3 regions of the Turicibacter sp. H121 genome follow, and region 2 is predicted to be linked to each of the others. Evidence: a T-box and tRNA genes for the amino acid it is inferred to sense, from the RefSeq annotation. Region 2 holds a T-box; the other regions hold tRNA genes.
The links. A T-box is a leader RNA that pairs with one kind of tRNA and senses whether it is charged. The one in region 2 lies ahead of pheS (phenylalanine--tRNA ligase subunit alpha), so its partner is inferred to be a tRNA-Phe.
Positions count from the first base shown of each region.

Region 1: it encodes a tRNA-Phe, which carries the amino acid that the T-box ahead of pheS (phenylalanine--tRNA ligase subunit alpha) is inferred to sense. The anticodon was not compared.
Region 3: it encodes a tRNA-Phe, which carries the amino acid that the T-box ahead of pheS (phenylalanine--tRNA ligase subunit alpha) is inferred to sense. The anticodon was not compared.

Region 1 is NZ_CP013476.1:485,195-487,414, forward strand. It holds tRNA gene AT726_RS02330 (tRNA-Gly) at 38-111, opposite strand; tRNA gene AT726_RS02335 (tRNA-His) at 116-191, opposite strand; tRNA gene AT726_RS02340 (tRNA-Trp) at 194-267, opposite strand; tRNA gene AT726_RS02345 (tRNA-Thr) at 282-357, opposite strand; tRNA gene AT726_RS02350 (tRNA-Val) at 371-446, opposite strand; tRNA gene AT726_RS02355 (tRNA-Glu) at 453-529, opposite strand; tRNA gene AT726_RS02360 (tRNA-Arg) at 543-619, opposite strand; tRNA gene AT726_RS02365 (tRNA-Leu) at 628-716, opposite strand; tRNA gene AT726_RS02370 (tRNA-Lys) at 755-830, opposite strand; tRNA gene AT726_RS02375 (tRNA-Asp) at 840-915, opposite strand; tRNA gene AT726_RS02380 (tRNA-Phe) at 925-1,000, opposite strand; tRNA gene AT726_RS02385 (tRNA-Asp) at 1,011-1,086, opposite strand; tRNA gene AT726_RS02390 (tRNA-Met) at 1,090-1,165, opposite strand; tRNA gene AT726_RS02395 (tRNA-Ser) at 1,187-1,279, opposite strand; tRNA gene AT726_RS02400 (tRNA-Met) at 1,299-1,375, opposite strand; tRNA gene AT726_RS02405 (tRNA-Pro) at 1,395-1,471, opposite strand; tRNA gene AT726_RS02410 (tRNA-Arg) at 1,479-1,555, opposite strand; tRNA gene AT726_RS02415 (tRNA-Leu) at 1,564-1,652, opposite strand; tRNA gene AT726_RS02420 (tRNA-Lys) at 1,692-1,767, opposite strand; tRNA gene AT726_RS02425 (tRNA-Gln) at 1,773-1,847, opposite strand; tRNA gene AT726_RS02430 (tRNA-Val) at 1,855-1,930, opposite strand; tRNA gene AT726_RS02435 (tRNA-Glu) at 1,937-2,013, opposite strand; gene AT726_RS02440 (phosphatase PAP2 family protein) at 2,179-2,220, opposite strand, start outside.
Region 2 is NZ_CP013476.1:2,058,987-2,061,206, forward strand. It holds gene AT726_RS09830 (Nif3-like dinuclear metal center hexameric protein) at 1-751, shown strand, start outside; T-box leader at 831-1,035, shown strand; gene pheS (phenylalanine--tRNA ligase subunit alpha) at 1,082-2,110, shown strand; gene pheT (phenylalanine--tRNA ligase subunit beta) at 2,132-2,220, shown strand, end outside.
Region 3 is NZ_CP013476.1:481,451-483,670, reverse strand. It holds tRNA gene AT726_RS02300 (tRNA-Lys) at 1-57, shown strand, start outside; tRNA gene AT726_RS02295 (tRNA-Leu) at 97-185, shown strand; rRNA gene rrf (5S ribosomal RNA) at 195-303, shown strand; tRNA gene AT726_RS02285 (tRNA-Asn) at 310-386, shown strand; tRNA gene AT726_RS02280 (tRNA-Pro) at 394-470, shown strand; tRNA gene AT726_RS02275 (tRNA-Ala) at 487-562, shown strand; tRNA gene AT726_RS02270 (tRNA-Met) at 589-665, shown strand; tRNA gene AT726_RS02265 (tRNA-Ser) at 685-777, shown strand; tRNA gene AT726_RS02260 (tRNA-Met) at 799-874, shown strand; tRNA gene AT726_RS02255 (tRNA-Asp) at 878-953, shown strand; tRNA gene AT726_RS02250 (tRNA-Phe) at 964-1,039, shown strand; tRNA gene AT726_RS02245 (tRNA-Val) at 1,046-1,121, shown strand; tRNA gene AT726_RS02240 (tRNA-Thr) at 1,135-1,210, shown strand; tRNA gene AT726_RS02235 (tRNA-Tyr) at 1,214-1,298, shown strand; tRNA gene AT726_RS02230 (tRNA-Gln) at 1,308-1,382, shown strand; tRNA gene AT726_RS02225 (tRNA-Lys) at 1,388-1,463, shown strand; tRNA gene AT726_RS02220 (tRNA-Leu) at 1,503-1,591, shown strand; rRNA gene rrf (5S ribosomal RNA) at 1,601-1,709, shown strand; tRNA gene AT726_RS02210 (tRNA-Asn) at 1,716-1,792, shown strand; tRNA gene AT726_RS02205 (tRNA-Glu) at 1,806-1,882, shown strand; tRNA gene AT726_RS02200 (tRNA-Val) at 1,889-1,964, shown strand; tRNA gene AT726_RS02195 (tRNA-Thr) at 1,977-2,052, shown strand; tRNA gene AT726_RS02190 (tRNA-Trp) at 2,067-2,140, shown strand; tRNA gene AT726_RS02185 (tRNA-His) at 2,143-2,218, shown strand.

The DNA.
Region 1 (2,220 bases), 1.0 Mb from region 2:
AACAAAAAAACATCCCGAAGGATGTTAATAATCATATTGGAGCGGGTGAAGAGAATCGAACTCTCACAGTCAGCTTGGAAGGCTGAAGTTCTACCATTAAACTACACCCGCATATTGGGGCGACTGATGGGAATCGAACCCACGAATGTCGGAGCCACAATCCGATGCGTTAACCACTTCGCCACAATCGCCATGGCAGGGGTGGCAGGAATCGAACCCACACTAACGGTTTTGGAGACCGCTGTTCTACCGTTAAACTACACCCCTACTTATTTAATTAATGGTGCCGGAAGCAGGACTTGAACCCGCAACCTACTGATTACAAGTCAGTTGCTCTACCAATTGAGCTATTCCGGCATTTATTTAATTATGGTGGAGGATGACGGGCTCGAACCGCCGACCCTCTGCTTGTAAGGCAGATGCTCTCCCAGCTGAGCTAATCCTCCACTTAATGGTGACCCGTACGGGATTCGAACCCGTGTATGCATGCGTGAAAGGCATGTGTGTTAAACCGCTTCACCAACGGGCCATTAAATGTTTAATGGCGCGCCCAAGAGGAGTCGAACCCCTAACCTTTTGATCCGTAGTCAAACGCTCTATCCAATTGAGCTATGGGCGCTATTTAGTTGGTGCCTAGGGCCGGAATCGAACCGGCACGGGTGTCACCACCCGCAGGATTTTAAGTCCTGTGCGTCTACCAGTTCCGCCACCCAGGCATTTCATTTATTTCAAGGCACGCGCCTATTTTTTAAAATGGTGTCCTGCAGAGGACTCGAACCTCTGACCCTCTGATTAAAAGTCAGATGCTCTACCAACTGAGCTAGCAGGACTTTTTAAAATGGCGGTCCAGACGGGAATCGAACCCGCGATCTCCTGCGTGACAGGCAGGCATGTTAACCGCTACACCACTGGACCTTTATTGAATGGTGGCTTGGGACGGAATCGAACCGCCGACACAAGGATTTTCAGTCCTTTGCTCTACCGACTGAGCTACCAAGCCTTTTTTTAAATGGCGGTCCAGACGGGAATCGAACCCGCGATCTCCTGCGTGACAGGCAGGCATGTTAACCGCTACACCACTGGACCTTTTGGTTGCGGGGACAGGACTTGAACCTGCGACCTTCGGGTTATGAGCCCGACGAGCTACCAACTGCTCCACCCCGCGATGTTATATTTAAATTTAATATGGCGGAGGAAGAGGGATTCGAACCCCCGCGACGCTTTCACGCCCTGTCGGTTTTCAAGACCGATCCCTTCAGCCGGACTTGGGTATTCCTCCATTTTATCCATATTCTCTTTGGTAGCGGAGGAGGGACTCGAACCCCCAACCTCACGGGTATGAACCGTACGCTCTAGCCAGTTGAGCTACTCCGCCTTTTATTATTTGTTTTTAATGGTCGGGAAGACAGGATTCGAACCTGCGACCCCCTGGTCCCAAACCAGGTGCTCTACCAAGCTGAGCCACTTCCCGAGTTTTATGGCGCGCCCAAGAGGAGTCGAACCCCTAACCTTTTGATCCGTAGTCAAACGCTCTATCCAATTGAGCTATGGGCGCTATTTAGTTGGTGCCTAGGGCCGGAATCGAACCGGCACGGGTGTCACCACCCGCAGGATTTTAAGTCCTGTGCGTCTACCAGTTCCGCCACCCAGGCATTTCATTCATTTCAAGGCACGCGCCTATTTCTTAAAAATGGTGTCCTGCAGAGGACTCGAACCTCTGACCCTCTGATTAAAAGTCAGATGCTCTACCAACTGAGCTAGCAGGACATCATTGGCTGGGCTAGCTGGATTCGAACCAGCGCATGACGGAGTCAAAGTCCGTTGCCTTACCGCTTGGCTATAGCCCAATTTTTATGGTGGAGGATGACGGGCTCGAACCGCCGACCCTCTGCTTGTAAGGCAGATGCTCTCCCAGCTGAGCTAATCCTCCACTTAATGGTGACCCGTACGGGATTCGAACCCGTGTATGCATGCGTGAAAGGCATGTGTGTTAAACCGCTTCACCAACGGGCCTGTTCCCTTAGTGCGACTTGATTATCTTATCATCTTTGTCGACTTCTGTCAAACACTTTTTTATCTTTATTTTCTTTTCTTCTTATTGCTGTTCAACGCTTTATTATATTATCATCTTTGTCGAATAATGTCAAATGCTTTTTTCGAAAATAAATAGGAGTAAAATTAATTGATTCTACTCCTTAGGCTAACCTTATTAAACAAATA
Region 2 (2,220 bases):
AGGGTTAATGAACATTCAACCTTTAATTCCGACGAAACGTGAAGAATATTCAAAAATTGCGATTTATGTTCCTAGCACACATGTTGAAGATGTTCGTCAGGTTATGGGAGATGCAGGCGTTGGACAGATTGGTGCTTATTCACACTGCACATTTACGACTTCAGGAACCGGTTCATTTCAACCATTAGCGGGTAGTCAACCGTTTATCGGACAAACTGGTGAAATTGAATACGTGGATGAAGTGAAGATTGAAGGGGTACTTCCAACTTCTTTAGTAAGTTGTGTGATTGCTAAAATTAAAACGGTACATCCTTACGAAGAAATGGCATATGATGTGTATGCCTTAAATGTGACGATGCCTGATGCTGAGTATGGTCTTGGACGTATTGGGCAAGTTGAAAATCCAGTTGAAGCTTCTGAGTATATTCAACACGTTAAACAGGCTTTAAATGTTTCACATGCCCGCTTCGTTGGTAAGCTGAATAAAAAAATTAAAACAGTTGCGATTATTGGTGGAAGTGGAAGTAGCTATATTGGACCTGTTAAGGCTAAGAAAGCTGATTTATTTATTACAGGTGATGTCGGATTCCATGATGCCCAAGATGCTCAAGAGATGGGATTAAACATTTTAGATGTGGGACACCATGCAGAGTGTATTATGAAGCAACATGTTGCAAGTTTATTAAATGAATTAATGGGCGATATTGCACTGGCCTCTGAGTTAAGTACGGAACCGTTTAAATTCGTTTAATGAATTGAAAATTTTACTAAATATCATAAAATATTGTACATTTTTCATTTGAATGTATATAATAGAGATAAGAAAAAATAAAAAAACGTTGATTAAGGCGTAGTAATGAGGAACTTGCTATTAAGGGAGAGGGTGTCTAAGACTGGAAGCACTCTTATAGTTAAACTCATGAATTCACCTTGTGAGTGATGCTAATCACATCCGGTTGCGGCCGTTATCCGTTTTAAGAGGTTAAGAATTTATCTTAGCAATAAAGGTGGTACCGCGTGTGAAACGTCCTTTTTTAAGGACGTTTTTTTATTTTTTAAAAAACAGTTTGGAGGAATTAAGATGCTAGATCGATTAAAACAATTACAAGTCGAAGCTTTATCAGAAGTAGCAAATACAACTGATTTAAAAGAATTAAATGATCTTCGCGTAAAATACCTAGGAAAAAAAGGTCCAATTCAAGAAGTGATGAAAAACATGAAAGATATGGCGCCAGAAGAACGTAAAAGTGCTGGGCAAGTATCAAACGAAGTTAAATCTGTAATTTCACAAGCAATTGAAACTAAAAAAGCTGAGTTAGAAGCTTTAGCCATTCAACAACAGTTAGCAAATGAAACAATTGATGTGACATTACCAGGACGTACAAACTATATTGGTGTTGTTCATCCATTACAAGCCGTGACGAACGAATTAGAAGCTTTATTTATCTCAATGGGATACACAGTTGAAGAAGGTCCAGAAGTAGAGTGGGATCATTATAACTTTGAATTATTAAACTTACCTAAAGGACATCCAGCTCGTGATATGCAAGATTCATTCTATATTACTGAAGAGTCTTTATTACGCACACATACGTCACCTGTACAAGCACGTGTTTTAGAAGCAGCTAAAGGTCAAGGACCAATCAAAATTATCTGCCCTGGTAAAGTATATCGTCGTGACGATGATGATGCGACTCACTCACATCAATTTACTCAAATTGAAGGATTAGTTATTGATACAGATATTACAATGGCTGACTTAAAAGGAACATTATTAGAATTAGCTCGTAAAATGTTTGGTGAAGATCGTGAAATCCGTTTACGTCCATCATTCTTCCCATTTACTGAACCATCAGTAGAGGTTGACGTAACATGCTCAAAATGTTCAGGATGTGGATGTAACATCTGTAAAGGAACAGGATGGATTGAAATTTTAGGAGCAGGGATGGTGCATCCAAACGTCTTAGAAATGTCAGGATTTGATTCTAAGAAATATCAAGGATTTGCATTCGGTATCGGAGCAGAGCGTATCGCCATGCTTAAATACGGAATTGAAGATATCCGTAACTTCTATACAAATGATTTAAGATTTATTAATCAGTTTAAATAAGATTGAATGGAGGCCATATAGATGTTAGTTTCAGTGAATTGGTTAAGTCAATATATTGATTTAAGCGATATTGATCCAAAAGATTTAGCAGAAAAAATTACAAGAACAGG
Region 3 (2,220 bases), 1.0 Mb from region 2:
TAGAGCATCTGACTTTTAATCAGAGGGTCAGAGGTTCGAGTCCTCTGCAGGACACCATTTTCAAAAAATAGGCGCGTGCCTTGAAATAAACGAAATGCCTGGGTGGCGGAACTGGTAGACGCACAGGACTTAAAATCCTGCGGGTGGTGACACCCGTGCCGGTTCGATTCCGGCCCTAGGCACCAATTAAATAGTCTAGTGATGATGGCAAGGAGGTCACACCTGTTCCCATACCGAACACAGAAGTTAAGCTCCTTAGCGCCGAGGGTAGTACGCAAGTGCGAGAGTAGGACGTCGCTAGGCAAAAATGCCTCAATAGCTCAGTTGGTTAGAGCACTTGACTGTTAATCAAGGGGTCCTAGGTTCGAGTCCTAGTTGGGGCGCCATAAAACTCGGGAAGTGGCTCAGCTTGGTAGAGCACCTGGTTTGGGACCAGGGGGTCGCAGGTTCGAATCCTGTCTTCCCGACCATTAAATAAATACCCATGGGGACTTAGCTCAGCTGGGAGAGCGCCTGCCTTGCACGCAGGAGGTCAGGGGTTCGATCCCCCTAGTCTCCACCAATTAAATATTAGCAAATACAATAAATGGCGGAGTAGCTCAACTGGCTAGAGCGTACGGTTCATACCCGTGAGGTTGGGGGTTCGAGTCCCTCCTCCGCTACCAAAGAGAATATGGATAAAATGGAGGAATACCCAAGTCCGGCTGAAGGGATCGGTCTTGAAAACCGACAGGGCGTGAAAGCGTCGCGGGGGTTCGAATCCCTCTTCCTCCGCCATATTAAATTTAAATATAACATCGCGGGGTGGAGCAGTTGGTAGCTCGTCGGGCTCATAACCCGAAGGTCGCAGGTTCAAGTCCTGTCCCCGCAACCAAAAGGTCCAGTGGTGTAGCGGTTAACATGCCTGCCTGTCACGCAGGAGATCGCGGGTTCGATTCCCGTCTGGACCGCCATTTTAAAAAAGGCTTGGTAGCTCAGTCGGTAGAGCAAAGGACTGAAAATCCTTGTGTCGGCGGTTCGATTCCGTCCCAAGCCACCATTAAGTGGAGGATTAGCTCAGCTGGGAGAGCATCTGCCTTACAAGCAGAGGGTCGGCGGTTCGAGCCCGTCATCCTCCACCATAATTAAATAAATGCCGGAATAGCTCAATTGGTAGAGCAACTGACTTGTAATCAGTAGGTTGCGGGTTCAAGTCCTGCTTCCGGCACCAGCTGGTGGGGTAGCGAAGTGGCTAAACGCGGCGGACTGTAAATCCGCTCTCTCCGAGTTCGGCGGTTCGAATCCGTCCCCCACCACCACTTTAATCATGGGCTATAGCCAAGCGGTAAGGCAACGGACTTTGACTCCGTCATGCGCTGGTTCGAATCCAGCTAGCCCAGCCAATGATGTCCTGCTAGCTCAGTTGGTAGAGCATCTGACTTTTAATCAGAGGGTCAGAGGTTCGAGTCCTCTGCAGGACACCATTTTCAAAAAATAGGCGCGTGCCTTGAAATAAACGAAATGCCTGGGTGGCGGAACTGGTAGACGCACAGGACTTAAAATCCTGCGGGTGGTGACACCCGTGCCGGTTCGATTCCGGCCCTAGGCACCAATTAAATAGTCTAGTGATGATGGCAAGGAGGTCACACCTGTTCCCATACCGAACACAGAAGTTAAGCTCCTTAGCGCCGAGGGTAGTACGCAAGTGCGAGAGTAGGACGTCGCTAGGCAAAAATGCCTCAATAGCTCAGTTGGTTAGAGCACTTGACTGTTAATCAAGGGGTCCTAGGTTCGAGTCCTAGTTGGGGCGCCATTAATTACTTAATGGCCCGTTGGTGAAGCGGTTTAACACACATGCCTTTCACGCATGCATACACGGGTTCGAATCCCGTACGGGTCACCATTAAGTGGAGGATTAGCTCAGCTGGGAGAGCATCTGCCTTACAAGCAGAGGGTCGGCGGTTCGAGCCCGTCATCCTCCACCATATCAAACAAATGCCGGAATAGCTCAATTGGTAGAGCAACTGACTTGTAATCAGTAGGTTGCGGGTTCAAGTCCTGCTTCCGGCACCATTAATTAAATAATTAGGGGTGTAGTTTAACGGTAGAACAGCGGTCTCCAAAACCGTTAGTGTGGGTTCGATTCCTGCCACCCCTGCCATGGCGATTGTGGCGAAGTGGTTAACGCATCGGATTGTGGCTCCGACATTCGTGGGTTCGATTCCCATCAGTCGCCCCAAT